One region of the Pseudarthrobacter sp. L1SW genome, then DNA from elsewhere that is predicted to be linked to it. Evidence: riboswitches for the same ligand, from Rfam matches in the RefSeq annotation. Region 1 holds a riboswitch; the other holds the start of a gene.

Region 1 (7,715 bases):
CGTAGACGCTCATCTGGATGGTGAAGTAGATGAGGCAGAAGTACAGCACCTTGGGGTTCGTCAGGGCGCGGAGGGCGCCCTTGGGGGAGTGGTCCGCTTTGACCCGGTCCTCGACATTGAGTGCTGCGATCAGGGTGGCGCGCTCGCTGTCGTTCAGCCACTTCGCATCCGCCGGTCCGTTGTCCAGGTAGGAGAATGCCCAGATGCCCACGGCCACCGTGAGTGCGCCGGTGACGAGGAACATGAGCTGCCACCCCTGCAGCCCGCCCAGGCCGTCGAGGTCAAGAAGCATCCCCGAGAGCGGTCCACCGAAGATGAAGGCGAGCGGTGCGCCGAAGTAGAACAGTCCGTTGACCTGCCCCCTGAACTGGGTGGGAATCCAGTACGTCAGGTAGAGGATTACGCCGGGAAAGAACCCTGCCTCGGTGATGCCGAGGAGTACCCGGAGGATGTAGAAGGCCCACTCAGTCTGGGCGAACATCATGAGTGCGGAGACGATGCCCCAGCTGATCATGATCCGGGCCAGCCAGATCTTGGCGCCGAGCTTGCGCATGAGGATGTTGCTGGGAACTTCCAGTGCTGCGTAACCGAGGAAGAAGATGCCCGCGCCCAAGGCGTACGCCGCGTCGGACAGCCCGGTGTCCGCCTGGAAGGATGCCTTGGCAAAGCCGAGGTTGGCGCGGTCCAGGAACGCCAGGATGTACATGAGCAGAAGGACCGGGATGAGACGGCGGGTGACGCGGCTGACGATCGGTGCCAGCGCTTGGCCGGTGGGAGCTGTCATTGGAAGTGACACACTAACTCCTCATTGAGTTCATGAATATGAAATAGTGTTCACGAATGTGAACAAGCCTGAGTATGGCACAGCTCACAGAGGGGTGCAAGCATGGCGCGGTGCTACGCGGAACGGGCGGAAATGTTGCGCGGGTTGTCCGAGTTGCGTTCAGCGGGAATGGTTAGATCTGGTTCCCGTACACCAAGGAGGGCGCGGATCTCCTGAGCCGCGGCGACCAGCGGGCTGAGTATGTTTCCGGGCCACCCGGCGTCGGTCCTTGCCGTCGGCATGGTCACGGAGAGCGCAGCGTACATTCCGCCCCCCGCCTTGCTGGTCAGGGGAACGGCCACGCAGCGGCAGCCCTCCAGGTACTCCTCGTCGTCAAGGGCAAACCCGGCACCTTTGGCCTGGGTCACCAGCGACTTGAGGGCTCCAATGTCCGTTACCGTCTTTTCGGTGAGCCTGGGCAGCGCAACGGACTCAAGGCGCCGTTCGGCTTCCTCGGGTTCAAGCATGCTCAGGAGGGCCTTGCCAATCCCGGTTGCATGAGCCAGCAGACGCATGCCTACGGATGAGCCGAGGCGCATGCCGCCCGGGGCCTGGCTGATCGCGATATAGACGTTTTCAACTCCATCAAGGAGCGCAAGCTGCACGGTTTCGCCCAGTGACGCCGAGAGCCGGTCCATGACCGGCTTGGCCACGTTGGCCAAGGTCTGGTGGCCGGTGTAGAGCTGGCCTACCTGCCAGGCGCGCAACCCCAGTGAGTATTGCTTGTTAGCGCTGTTGTGGTCGAGCCAGCCCGCGGCGCAGAGGGTATTGAGCAGCCCGTGTGCGCTCGAACGCGGCAGGCTCAGCCCTTCTAGAATTTCCGTGAAGCTGGCGGAGCCCTTACCGGCGACGAATTCGACCACGGTCAGGGCCCGGTCCGCCGACTTGACTGTCGGATTCCCGCGGTCTTCGGCCATCTTCTACTCCCCAGTGAGGGCTCGAGGGGCATAAAGCTAATGCCCACAGTTCACATACTTGAATTGTAAGCGTCCCGGCAGCTGCGCCGATCCGGTGTGGGTAGAGGCTCCGGTGCTACCGCGGACTCTTGTCGACGACGCAGAACCGGTTACCGTCCGGGTCGGCGAGGACCACGAAGTCGGGGTCCTCCGGGTAGAGGTCCCAGTCGACGCGCCGGGCGCCGAGTGAAACCAGCCGTTCCACCTCGGCGTCCTGGTCGTCGGCATACAAATCCAGGTGGATGCGGGGGTGCTCCTGGACCGGCGTCTCGCTCAGCATGAGGGCAAGCTGCGCTCCATGGCCGGATGCCGGCACCAGGATCACCCAGGTTTCGTCGCCGGGCTCCTGCGGGACGTAGCCGAGGGCGGCGTGCCAAAAGGCGGTTGAGCGGGCGACGTCGTTGACGCCGAGGACTGTGCTGCCGATGGTCAACATCCGCCCAGCCTAAACCCGGCGGGCTGAGCCTGTCTTGCCCCGGGATGGATGCCGTGGGCAGCCCGGCTAGACTCGCCTGCATGGGGGACACCAACACATCTGAAAGCCGCAAATCACCGCACTCTGCCAGCCTGCTTGCCGCCATCGTGCCCATTGCAGGCCTGGCAGCGGTAATGTGGGCTGCCTCGTCGCATGGAGCAACGCGAACGCAAGCTTTGGCTGGTTCGCCTACGCGCCCCTGAGCAATCAACTGTTCAGCGGAAACGGCATCGCCTTCGTGACCCAAGGAACACAAATCGGGCTGGCCGTCGCCGGAGTCGGGCTGCTGGTGCTGGCGTTCTGGGCTGGTTATCGGATCGGCAAAAGGGCCGCCCCCTAAATAGGCACATGGGAACCGGTGCCTCGACGCGCTGGCAGAACTTCTGGACGAGGAGAAACCGTCATGACCGAGAACGCCATCCGGCTCGAACGCCGCTTCGCGCACCCCGCGGAATCTGTCTGGGCCGTGCTGACCACCCCCGGACTGCTGGCCCGCTGGTGGGCGCCTGGCGATATCGCGCCGGTTGTGGGCCACCGCTTCACCTTGGACATGGGCTCCTGGGGCCAGCAGCAGTGCGAGGTCCTCGGCGCCGACCCCGGCAAATCCATTAGCTTCCTCTTCTCGGAGGGCGTGCTTGACACCACCATCACCTGGCGGCTCGAGCCGGTCGACGGCGGCACGGTACTCCACCACGAACACGCCGGATTCCGCCTCGACACCCCCTTGGGCAAGCAGGCCATTGAAGGCATGGGCAGCGGGTGGCCCGGACTGCTGGCGCGGATCGACGGGGTCCTCGCCGGCGTCTCCTGACGCTTTGGCAAGCGCACGACGGCGGGCGCGTCCCGCCGTCGTGCGTCCGCCTTGGAGGGACGCGGATTTTGCATCCCGCCCCGTGACCCTGTAAGGTGTGAGCCGTGTCACCCACCAGTGGCACGTGCTTATGATCTGCGGCGGGAGAGTCCTGCCGGTACGTTCTGCAGGCGCCGTAGGAGCAAATCCTCCCCAGGAATCTCTCAGGCCCACGTACCGCCGCGGCAAGGCAACTCTGGAAAGCAGTCCGGGCAACCGGGCTCACCGACGGTGCAAGTGGCGCCCCGCTGAACAGCAGGGCAATGCAAAACTCTCAGGTCCAATACAGAGCGGGGAGGAACCCGAATCAAAGTGGCACCCTTCGCCACCTGAATTATGGAGTTCCTCTCATGACGGTTCAATCGTCCCCAACCACCTTCGCTGACCGCCATATCGGCGCGCGCCGCCAGTCCGACATCGACACCATGCTCAAGGCAGTCGGCTACGACACCCTTGATGGCCTGGTGGACAGCGCGGTCCCGGATTCCATCCGCCAGGACAAGCCCCTCACCCTTGAGGGCGCACTGAGTGAAGTCCAGGTCCTCGCCGAGCTCCGCAAGCTCGCCGGCAAGAACAAGATGGCCGTGCAGATGATTGGCCAGGGCTACTACGACACCGTGACCCCGCCGGTGATCCGCCGCAACATCCTCGAAGCCCCTGCCTGGTACACCGCCTACACCCCGTACCAGCCCGAGATTTCCCAGGGCCGGCTTGAGGCGCTGCTGAACTTCCAGACCATGGTCCAGGACCTCACCGCCCTGCCCGTTGCCAACGCGTCCCTGCTCGACGAAGCCACCGCCGTGGCCGAAGCCGTGCTGCTGATGCGCCGGGCCAACAAGTCCAAGACTGGGAAGGACGGCAAGACCGTCCTGGACGCCGACCTCCTCCCGCAGACCATCGCCATCGTGCTGGGCCGCGCCGAGGCCCTCGGCTTCGACGTGGAAATCGCTGACCTCACGTCCGGCCTGCCCGACGGCGACATCAACGGCGTGGTCCTCCAGCAGCCCGGCGTCTCCGGCCGCGTCTGGGACCAGTCCGCCGTCATCGCCGAGGCCAAGGACCGCGGTGCCCTGGTCACCGTCGCCGCCGACCTCCTGGCCCTCACCCTCATCACCCCTCCGGGCGAGCAGGGCGCGGACATCGCCGTCGGCTCCACCCAGCGCTTCGGCGTGCCGTTGTTCTTTGGGGGACCGCACGCCGCCTACATGGCCGTCCGCGACGGCATGGAGCGCACCCTCCCGGGCCGCATCGTCGGCGTGTCCAAGGACAACGCCGGCGTCCCCGCCTACCGCCTGGCCCTCCAGACCCGCGAGCAGCACATCCGCCGCGAAAAGGCCACCTCCAACATCTGCACCGCGCAGGCCCTGCTGGCCATCGTCTCCTCCTTCTACGCCGTCTACCACGGCCCCGACGGCCTGAAGGCGATCGCCGAAACCGTCCACAACAACGCCCGCGCCCTGGCCAGCACGTTGACGGCCGCCGGACGCGAACTGGTGTCCGACACCTTCTTCGACACCCTCACCGTCCGCGTGCCCGGAAAGGCCGCCAAGGTGATCACCGCCGCCGAAGCCCGCGGCATCAACCTGCGCCTCATCGACGCGGACACGGTTGGCGTGTCCGTCGATGAAACCACGACGCCGGAGGTCCTCTCCGCGGTGGCGGTCGCCTTCGGCGCCGGTCCGGTTGTGTCCGGCGAGGGCTTTGAGCTGCCGGAATCGGTGCTGCGCACCTCCTCCTACCTGCAGCACCCGGTGTTCAACACCCACCGCTCCGAAACCCAGTTGCTTCGCTACATCCGCCGCCTCTCCGACCGGGACCTGGCGCTTGACCGGACCATGATCCCGCTGGGCTCCTGCACCATGAAGCTGAACGCGACCGCCGAGATGGAAGCCATCTCCTGGCCCGAGTTCGCCTCCATCCACCCGTTCGCGCCGGACTCCCAGACCGAGGGCTGGCGCGAACTGATCGCCGGGCTCGAAGCCGACCTCGCCGAGATCACGGGCTACGACCAGGTGTCCATCCAGCCCAACGCCGGTTCCCAGGGCGAGCTCGCCGGGCTGCTGGCGATCCGCGGCTACCACCACTCCCGCGGCGAGGCACAGCGCAACGTCTGCCTCATCCCGGCCTCGGCCCACGGCACCAACGCCGCCTCCGCTGTCCTGGCGGGCATGAAGGTTGTGGTGGTTGCCACCGCTGCCGACGGCACCATCGACCACGCGGACCTGGAGGCCAAGATCGAGGCCCACAAGGACGTCCTCTCGGCCATCATGATCACCTACCCGTCCACCCACGGCGTCTACGACTCGGACGTCCGCGAGGTGTGCGACGCCATCCACGCCGCAGGCGGCCAGGTCTACGTTGACGGCGCCAACCTCAACGCGTTGGTCGGGCTGGCACAGCCGGGCAAGTTCGGCGGCGACGTCTCGCACCTGAACCTGCACAAGACCTTCTGCATCCCGCACGGCGGTGGGGGACCCGGCGTCGGGCCCGTCGCTGCGAAGGCGCACCTGGCACCGTTCATGCCGGGCGACGCCAACAAGGCTGCCCACGAAGCCGGCCACGGCGTTGCGATCTCCGCGTCCCGCTTCGGCTCCGCCGGTGTGCTGCCGATTTCCTGGGCCTACGTGAAGCTGATGGGCGGCCAGGGCCTGACCGAGGCCACCAAGTCCGCGCTGCTGGCGGCCAACTACGTTGCTGCCCGCCTGGACGAGCACTTCCCCGTGCTGTACACCGGCGAGACCGGCCTGGTGGCACACGAGTGCATCCTGGACCTGCGCGAGCTCACCGCCCGCACCGGTGTTACCGCCGAGGACGTGGCCAAGCGCCTCATCGACTTCGGCTTCCACGCCCCCACGCTGTCCTTCCCGGTGGCGGGCACCCTGATGGTGGAGCCCACGGAGTCCGAGGACCTTGCGGAGATCGACCGCTTCATCGAAGCCATGGTCACCATCCGCAAGGAAATCGACCAGGTGGCTGCGGGTGATTTCACTGTGGAGAAGTCGCCGCTGCGCAACGCACCCCACACGGCTGCCGCCGTCGTCTCTTCCGAATGGGACCGGACCTACCCGCGCGAGCAGGCCGCCTTCCCCGTTGCCTCGCTCCGTCAGGACAAGTACTTCCCGCCAGTGGGCCGCATCGACGGCGCTGCAGGGGACCGCAACCTCGTGTGCTCCTGCCCTCCGCTTTCCGAATTTGAGAACTAAGGATTCCGTGATGACTGAGAACTACACCGCGCTCTACGAGCAGCACAAGATTGCCGGCGCCTCCTTCACCGACTTCGGCGGCTGGCAGATGCCCCTGAAATACAGCTCCGAGCTGGCTGAGCACCACGCAGTCCGCAACGCCGCAGGCCTGTTCGACCTCTCCCACATGGGCGAAGTCTGGGTCACCGGCCCGGACGCCGCGGCCTTCCTGGACTACGCCCTGGCCGGAAAGCTGTCCGCTGTGGCCGTGGGCAAGGCCAAGTACTCGCTGATCTGCCAGGAAGACGGCGGGATCATCGATGACCTGATCTCCTACCGCCGTAGCGAACAGAAGTACCTGGTGGTCCCCAACGCGGGCAATGCCGCCGTTGTTGCCGCGGCGTTGGCTGAGCGTGCTGCCGGCTTCGACGTTGTTGTTGACGACGTGTCCGCCGAGACCTCCCTGATCGCCGTGCAGGGCCCGAACGCCGAGGCCATCCTGCTGACGCTGGTTCCCGCCGAACAGCACCCGCTGGTGACTGAGCTGAAGTACTATGCCGCGGTTGAGGTAGGGATCACCGTCAACGGAGCTGTCCAGGACCTGCTGCTGGCCCGCACCGGCTACACCGGCGAGGACGGCTTCGAAATCTACATCCCCAACGAGGACGCCGCCGGCCTCTGGGAGGCCCTCCTGGAAGTTGGCGCCGGCCACGGCCTCATCCCCGCCGGCCTGGCCTGCCGCGACTCGCTGCGCCTCGAAGCCGGAATGCCCCTGTACGGCAATGAGCTCTCCCGTGAAGGCAACCCGTACGCCGCTGGCCTGGGCCCGGTGGTTTCGCTGGCCAAGGAATCGGACTTCGTGGGCAAGGCAGTCCTCGCCGAGCTCAAAGCACTCGGTGCAGGCTCAACCTCCGGCCGCAAGCTCGTGGGCCTCAAGGGACTGGGCCGCCGCGCCGGCCGCAGCCACTACCCCGTCCTCAAGGACGGCAACGTCGTGGGCGAGGTGACCTCCGGCCAGCCTTCACCCACCCTCGGTTACCCGATCGCCCTGGCCTACGTCGACGTCGAACACTCCGAACCCGGCACCGCCCTGGACATCGACCTCCGCGGCAAGCCTGAGCCCTTCGAAGTAGTGGCCCTCCCGTTCTACAAGCGCCAGAAGTAACGCTCTCTCACTCGATGCGCGTTTTCTCCAGACGCTCTCTCACTTGATGCGTCTTTTCTCCAGACGCTCTCTCACTTTTCACTTACGAACCTAAGGAATTACACATGGCAAAAGTTGTTGCTGAACTCAAGTACTCCGCCGAGCACGAATGGGTTGCTGCTGACGGATCCGGCCCCGCCAACATCGGCATCTCCGCCGTCGCCGCCGAAGCCCTGGGCGACATCGTCTACGTGGACCTGCCCGAGGTCGGTTCCACGGTGACCG
Region 2 (7,715 bases), 1.4 Mb from region 1:
ACAAACACCAGGCCCACTCCGAAGACCTCCGAGCCGCTGCCGAATTCCGGGGCCCAGCTGTCCACGGCGGTCTGCAGGAACACCACGAACAGGCCCACGCCGCCCAGCACCGGGCACACCAGGCGGAGGATGACGTGGCGCAGGCTGCTGAAGACGCTGTGGCGGAAGTACCAGGCGCAGGCCAGGGCAGTAAGGCCGTAGTAGAAGCAGATCATCAGCCCGAGCGCCAGGATGGTGTCATTGAGGACGTTTTCGCTGACCACGTGCATCACGGCGTAGAAGCCCGCGGACATGACGCCGGCGGCCACCGTGGCAAAGCCTGGCGTCGCAAATTTCCTGCTGACCCGGCTGAACGGCTCGGGCAGGGCACCGTAGTACCCCATGGCCAGCAGGCTCCGGGACGGCGACATGAACGTGGACTGCAGGGACGCGGCGGAGCTGGACAGCACGGCCATGGACATAAGGATGGCGAACGGTCCCATGATGGGGGAGGCCAGGGCGGTGAAGATGTTCTCGTGGATCTCCGTGTTGTTGAGGCCGTTTCCGGTTTCACCGACGCCGGCGAACATCATGGTGGCGATGCTCACGGTCAGGTAGATCGCCAGGACGATCACGGCGGTCAGGGTTCCGGCCAGGCCTGCCGTCTTCTTGCCGTTGGAGGTTTCCTCATTGACGGTCAGGCAGACGTCCCAGCCCCAGTACACAAAGATGGACAGGGAGATGCCTGCTGCGATCTGCCCGAAGGTCTCGATCCTGGTGACGTCGAACCACTCCCAGCTGAACGGGATGGCAGTGTCCGAGCCGGACCAGTTGGCGAAGGCCATGCCCACAAAAAGGCCGAGGACAAGCAGCTGGAATCCCACCAGGCTGTACTGGACCACCTTGGTGGTGTGGAGTCCGCGGTAGCTGACCCAGACGGCCAGGGCCACAAACACAAAGCAGGTCAGCACGTTCACTGCCTTGTTTGCTGCCAAGTCAGCGAGCTCCGGTGAGCCCGTCAGTTGGGAAAGGAAAAGATAAAAGAAGTCGACGGCGACTCCCGCAAGGTTGGAGAGCACAATGATGTTGGCGGCCAGCAGGCCCCAGCCTCCCATCCAGCCCACCCACGGGCCGAACGCCTTGGTGACCCACGTGAAGGTGGTGCCGCTGTCCGGGGAATCGGCGTTGAGTTCCCGGTAGGCGAGGGAGACGAGGATCATGGGGATGAACCCGATCAGGAAGATGACGGGCAGCTGGAGTCCGGCTTCATTGACCGTGGGGCCAAGGGCGCTGGTCAGGGTATAGGCGGGGGCGATGGTGGAGATGCCCAGGACGACGACGGCGAGGAGTCCCAGCTGCCCGCCCTTGAGTCCCTTGGGGCTGATGCCTGCAGTACGCGGCGAGTGCCCCCCTGAACCCGGGGCGGATGTGCTGGTGCGGATGGTCTCGGTCATGGCACCACTTTCTGGAGAAGTTGAGACGGCGGTCACTATATGAATGGCGTTCATTTAGTATGGGGGTGGGACGCCCGGGAAGCAAGGAAAATAATGAACGGCGTTCTTTTGTGTCTGCTGTGGGCCGGTTAGTAAGCTCACTGAGAAATTCCCTGCGGGCCCTCCGTTGTGCTGGCCGGTGCTGGTAGCGTCGGGCTTACTGGACCAATTGAGGAGGATGCATGAAAGCTTCACCGACACTGACCAACAACCTGCAGGCCGTGCTCGCCGACCTGATCGAGCTGCACATCCAGGGCAAGCAGGCGCACTGGAACATCGTGGGAACCAACTTCCGCGACCTGCACCTGCAGCTGGACGAAATCGTTGACGCTGCCCGCCAGTTCGCCGACGACACCGCAGAGCGGATGCGGGCCCTCCACGCCCTGCCGGATGGACGCAGCTCCACGGTGGCGGAGTCCACAAGCCTGGCGCAGTTCCCCGAAGGCCTGATCAGCACCAAGGATGCGATCGAGCGGATCGTTGCTGCCCTCGAGGCTGCTGTTGGCACTATGCGCAAGGTCCACGATGAAGTGGATGAAGAGGATCCCACCACCGCTGACCTGCTGCACGAGTTCATTGCCAAGCTGGAGCAGTTCGCCTGGATGGTCAACGCTGAAAACATGAAGCCCACCGCCAGCGTTACCGCCCCGGACTCGAAGTAGCGGGCCCGCAAGGGAAGCGGCCTGCCAGGCGCCCGCCCGGAGTAACACTCCGAGGCGGGCGCCTTTGCTGTCACGGTGCGCAGGTCACCTTTCAGCTGTCCGCCTTGGGTACTTTCCGGAGGACGACGGCGGCGAGGACTGCCGCCGTCGCCATCAGTACCAGCCCAATTGCTGCGGTGACGTGCACCCCTGACTCGAAGGCCGAGCCGGCGGCCTGCCGGACTGCGCCTGCCAGGGGGCCCGGCAGGCCTGCCGCCAGTTCCATGGCTCCGGCGAGGGTTTCCCTGGCGTGCGCGGTGCCTTGGGCCGGGGCGGCTTCAGCGACGCCGGCCGGGAGCCGCAGGTTGTGCTGGTAGGAACCCGTGAGGATGGAACCCAGCACCGCAGTTCCCAAAACCGCGCCCATCTCGTAGCCCGTCTCGGAAATCGCCGCGGCCGCCCCTGACTTTTCGGGCGGCACGCTTCCCAGGATGAGGTCGTTGGAGATGGTCTCAGCCGTTCCCACGCCCAGGGCAAGGACCAGCAGTGCGGCCAGCAGCAGGGATGCCCCGCCCTGGCTGCCCCCCAAAGCCACCAGGCTGTAGCCGGCGGCGCTCAGGGCGAGCCCGCCCGCCACAACGAAGCCCGGGCGTACTTTCTTCACCGCCGGCACCACCGCAAGGCCCGAGGCCATCGTGGCCATCAGCGCCGGGACCATGGCCATTCCGGCAGCCGAGGGCGACATGCCCTCGATGAGCTGGAGGTGCTGGGCGAGGAAGAGGATAAAGCCGTTGAACGAAAACAGGGCCAGGATATTGGCGGTGATGGCCATGCTGAACACCCTGTTGCGGAAAAGGGACATCTCCAGCAGCGGGCTGTGCAGCCGCTGCTGCCTGCGGACGAAGGCCGCGCCCATTGCCAGGCCGAGCGTTACGGTTCCGAGGGCTGTGGTGTCCGGGCCTTCGGTGGCGAGGTGCTTGATCCCGTAGACCACGGGAACCATGGTGAACAGCGACAGCACGATGCTGGGCCCGTCCACCTTGCCCGGCGACGGGTCCCTGGACTCCGGGATGAAGGCCGGGCCCAGGGCCAGCAGCGGCAGCATGATGGGCACTGCCACCAGGAGGACGGCTCCCCACCAGAACTGTTCCACCAGCCACCCGCCAAAGATGGGCCCCAGGGCGGCACCGCCCGAGAACCCCGCTGCCCAGATGGCGATGGCCAGCCGCCGCCGGTTGGGGTCCGGGAAGATGTTGCGGATCAGGGACAGCGTGGAGGGCATCAGCATGGCGCCGAAGAAGCCAAGGGACGCCCGGCCTGCGATGAGCCATCCCGCAGTGGGGGCAAAAGCAGTTGCTGCTGATACTGCCGCAAAACCGATGCTGCCGATGATCAGCAGGCGGCGTCGGCCGATCCTGTCGCCCAGGCTCCCCATGGCAACCAGCAGCCCGGCCAGCACCAGCGGGTAGGCGTCCACAATCCAGAGGAGCTCTACGCCCGACGTGCGCAGCGCGGCGGCAATGGCAGGCAGGGCAAAGGTCAGGGCCGTGTTGTCCACTGCAACCAGGAGGACTGGAAACATCAGCAGGCCCAGGGCCAGCCAGCAGCGCCAACTGCCCTTGGGTGGGCGTGGCGCGGGCGGCCTCGATTGGGTACGGCGGGTGGTCTTCTGTTGGGAAGCGGCGGGCATGGTCATGCTTTAACTATACCGTCTGGACGGTATAGTTAAAAACCGGCTCGTGACCATGCATGATGGGAACCATGGCCAGAAAACCCGTTGCGCGAGACGCCGTCCTCGATGCCTTTGAACAGCTCCTGATCGACGTGGGGGAGCGGGCTGCCACCCTGGACGCCGTGGCCAGGCGTGCCGGCGTCTCCAAGGGCGGCCTCCTGTACCACTTCCCCACCAAGGAAGCCTTGATCACAGCCACCCTGGAACGGCTGGACCGCCTGGCGGGGGAGGACCTCGCCGCCATGGCGTCCGCACCCGAGGGGGCGGCGGCATACTTCATCAAGTCGTCGCTCTGGTCCGATACCCCGATGGACCGCTCCTTCGTTGCCGCGACGCGGCTGGCCGAGGTGGCCCACGAGGAAGCCCGCCGCCGCTTCGCCGCCATCCAGCAGCAATGGCTGGAGCTCATCGGGAAGGACGTGGGCAAGGCTATGGCCAAGGCGGTCCTGTATATGGGGGACGGGCTGTACTTCAACGCCATGTGGGAAAGCGGGCCGGCGGGAAAGGCCGGGAACAGGCGGGCGGACGTGGAGGAACTCCTGTCAGCCGTGGAGCGGCTGCGGGGCTAGCTGACATTTGCCCCCGGGCCTGCGGCATAGGAGAATTGGGCTGTGCGCGGGCGGTTGCCGGCGCGCCAAGACAACCCAAATGAATAGCCTTTGATCTGCGGCGGGAGAGTCCTGCCAGAAGGTACAAGCAGGCGCCGTAGGAGCAAATCCTCCCCAGGAATCTCACAGGCCCATGTACCGCCGCGGCGAGGCACCTCTGGAAAGCAGCACGCCGTCCGCCTGGAGGTCCGGTCCCCGGATCCCTGGACTGTTGTGTTCACCGACGGTGCAAGCGATGCCCGCGTCTTCAGGCAACGCGGAAACTCTCAGGTACAGATACAGAGCGGGGAGGACCCAAATCGATGTGGCGTACCCTGCGCCGCCTTAGTAATGGAGTTCCTCGTGACTGTATCTCCGGCCTCCGCCACCCCGGCCACTGCTGCCCCCGCCGCTGCCGCCACCTTTGTTGACCGGCACATCGGCGCAAGGCGCCAGGCCGACGTCGACACCATGCTCAAGGCCGTAGGCTACGACACCGTGGACGCGCTGGTTGATACCGCCGTTCCCAAGGACATCCGGCAGGACTCTGCGCTGGAACTGGCAGATGCCCTGAGCGAGGTGGAGGCGCTCGCGGAACTGCGCCGCCTCGCCGCCAAGAACAAGACCGCCGTCCAGATGATCGGCCAGGGCTACTACGACACCGTGACCCCGCCGGTGATCCGCCGGAACATCCTGGAGGGCCCGGCCTGGTACACCGCCTACACCCCCTACCAGCCTGAAATTTCGCAGGGCCGGCTCGAGGCGCTGCTGAACTTCCAGACCATGGTCCAGGACCTGGTGGGCCTGCCCATCGCCAACGCCTCCCTGCTGGACGAAGCCACCGCAGTGGCCGAGGCCGTGCTGATGATGCGCAGGGCCAATAGGGCCAAAGGCCAGAACGCAGGCGCGAAGGACGGCAAGACCGTCCTGGACGCCGACTGCCTGCCGCAGACCATCGCCATCGTCAAGGGCCGGGCCGAGGCGCTCGGCTTCGAGGTTGAAGTCGCGGACCTCGCCAAAGGCCTGCCCGAGGGCGACATCAACGGCGTGGTCCTCCAGCAGCCCGGAGCGTCCGGCCGCGTTTTTGACCACAGCCCGGTTATCGCCGAGGCCAAGGAACGCGGCGCCCTGGTCACGGTGGCCGCCGACCTCCTGGCCCTCACCCTCATCACCCCGCCCGGCGAGCAGGGTGCGGACATCGCCGTCGGCTCCGCGCAGCGCTTCGGCGTTCCGCTGTTCTATGGCGGCCCGCACGCCGCCTACATGGCCGTGCAGAAGGGCCTCGAGCGCTCCATGCCGGGCCGCCTTGTTGGCGTCTCGAAGGACAACGCCGGCGTTCCCGCCTACCGCCTGGCCCTGCAGACCCGCGAGCAGCACATCCGCCGCGAGAAGGCCACGTCCAACATCTGCACCGCGCAGGCACTGCTGGCCATCGTGGCTTCGATGTACGCCGTGTACCACGGCCCGGAGGGCCTGAAGGCGATCGCCCAGTCCGCACACCTCCACGCCAGGACGCTGGCGGCCTCCCTCAAGGCCGCCGGGTTGGAGGTGCTGCACACCAGCTTCTTCGACACCGTCACGGTCTCCGTGCCGGGCAAGGCTGCCGGGATTGTTTCCGCAGCCGAGGCCGCGGGCATCAACCTGCGCAGCATCGACGCGGACACGGTGGGGTTCTCCACCGATGAAACCACGACGACGGCAATCGTCGAGGGCGTCCTGGCCGCCTTTGGTGCTTCCGTTGTTGATGCACGTGATGACGCTGCAATCGCGCTGGATGCCGCCCTCGAACGTTCCTCCGACTTCCTGCAACACCCGGTGTTCAACACGCACCGCTCCGAAACGCAGCTGCTGCGTTACATCCGCAAGCTCAGTGACCGCGACCTGGCGCTGGACCGAACCATGATCCCGCTGGGCTCCTGCACCATGAAGCTGAACGCCACGGCAGAGATGGAAGCCATCTCCTGGCCCGAGTTCGCCTCCATCCACCCGTTCGCCCCGGACTCCCAGACCGAGGGCTGGCGCGAACTGATCGCCGACCTCGAAGCGCAACTTACCGAGATCACCGGGTACGACCAGGTATCCATCCAGCCCAACGCCGGTTCCCAGGGCGAGCTCGCCGGGCTGCTGGCGATCCGCGGCTACCACCACTCGCGGGGCGACCAGCAGCGCAACGTCTGCCTGATCCCGGCCTCCGCCCACGGCACCAACGCCGCCTCCGCCGTCCTGGCCGGCATGAAGGTGGTTGTGGTGGCCACGGCACCGGACGGCACCATCGACCACACCGACCTGTACGCCAAGATCGAGGCGAACAGGGACGCGCTGTCCTGCATCATGATCACCTACCCGTCCACCCACGGCGTATACGACGCCGACGTCCGCGAGGTCTGCGACGCCGTCCACGCCGCCGGCGGCCAGGTGTACATCGACGGCGCCAACCTCAACGCCCTCGTGGGCCTGGCGCAGCCGGGCAAGTTCGGCGGCGACGTCTCGCACCTGAACCTGCACAAGACCTTCTGCATCCCGCACGGCGGCGGCGGACCCGGGGTCGGGCCCGTCGCTGCGAAGGCGCACCTGGCACCGTTTATGCCCGGCAACGCGGCAACCTGGACCGAAGGCAATGACGTGCCGATCTCGGCGTCCAAGTACGGTTCCGCGGGCGTGCTTCCGATTTCGTGGGCCTACGTGAAGCTGATGGGCGGGCAGGGACTGACAGAGGCCACCAAGTCCGCGCTGCTTGCCGCGAACTACGTTGCCGCCCGCCTGAACGATTTCTTCCCGGTCCTCTACACCGGCGAAGGCGGGCTCGTGGCGCACGAGTGCATCCTGGACCTGCGCGAGCTCACTGCCCGGACCGGTGTCACCGCGGAGGACGTGGCCAAGCGGCTCATCGACTACGGTTTCCACGCCCCCACGCTGGCATTTCCCGTCGCGGGGACGCTCATGGTGGAGCCGACGGAGTCCGAGGACCTCGGCGAAATCGACCGCTTCATCGAGGCAATGATCGCCATCCGCGCCGAAATCGACCAGGTGGCGAACGGCGACTTCACCGTGACGGACAGCCCGCTGCGCAATGCCCCGCACACGGCCGCCGCCGTCGTCTCTTCCGAATGGGACCGCGCGTACCCGCGTGAACAGGCCGTGTTCCCGGTGAAGTCGCTCAAGCAGGACAAGTACTTCCCGCCGGTGGGCCGCATCGACGGCGCGGCGGGGGACCGGAACCTGATCTGCTCCTGCCCGCCGCTTTCCGAGTTCGAAAACTAAGGACACGCGCCATGGCTGAGAA

What was found. A riboswitch is a leader RNA that binds a small molecule or an ion and turns the genes downstream of it on or off. The one in region 1 is predicted to bind glycine.
Region 2: it holds a riboswitch for glycine, as region 1 does, so the genes downstream of both, gcvP (aminomethyl-transferring glycine dehydrogenase) here and gcvP (aminomethyl-transferring glycine dehydrogenase) in region 1, are expected to answer to the same signal.

What each region holds. Positions count from the first base shown of each region.
Region 1 is NZ_CP078079.1:3,460,192-3,467,906, reverse strand. It holds gene KTR40_RS16140 (MFS transporter) at 1-796, opposite strand, end outside; gene KTR40_RS16135 (IclR family transcriptional regulator) at 898-1,740, opposite strand; gene KTR40_RS16130 (VOC family protein) at 1,856-2,215, opposite strand; gene KTR40_RS16125 (hypothetical protein) at 2,391-2,594, shown strand; gene KTR40_RS16120 (SRPBCC domain-containing protein) at 2,658-3,065, shown strand; glycine riboswitch at 3,197-3,294, shown strand; gene gcvP (aminomethyl-transferring glycine dehydrogenase) at 3,455-6,307, shown strand; gene gcvT (glycine cleavage system aminomethyltransferase GcvT) at 6,318-7,451, shown strand; gene gcvH (glycine cleavage system protein GcvH) at 7,556-7,715, shown strand, end outside.
Region 2 is NZ_CP078079.1:794,295-802,009, forward strand. It holds gene KTR40_RS03780 (APC family permease) at 1-1,433, opposite strand, end outside; gene KTR40_RS03785 (Dps family protein) at 1,655-2,134, shown strand; gene KTR40_RS03790 (MFS transporter) at 2,226-3,809, opposite strand; gene KTR40_RS03795 (TetR/AcrR family transcriptional regulator) at 3,875-4,414, shown strand; glycine riboswitch at 4,506-4,604, shown strand; gene gcvP (aminomethyl-transferring glycine dehydrogenase) at 4,784-7,693, shown strand; gene gcvT (glycine cleavage system aminomethyltransferase GcvT) at 7,705-7,715, shown strand, end outside.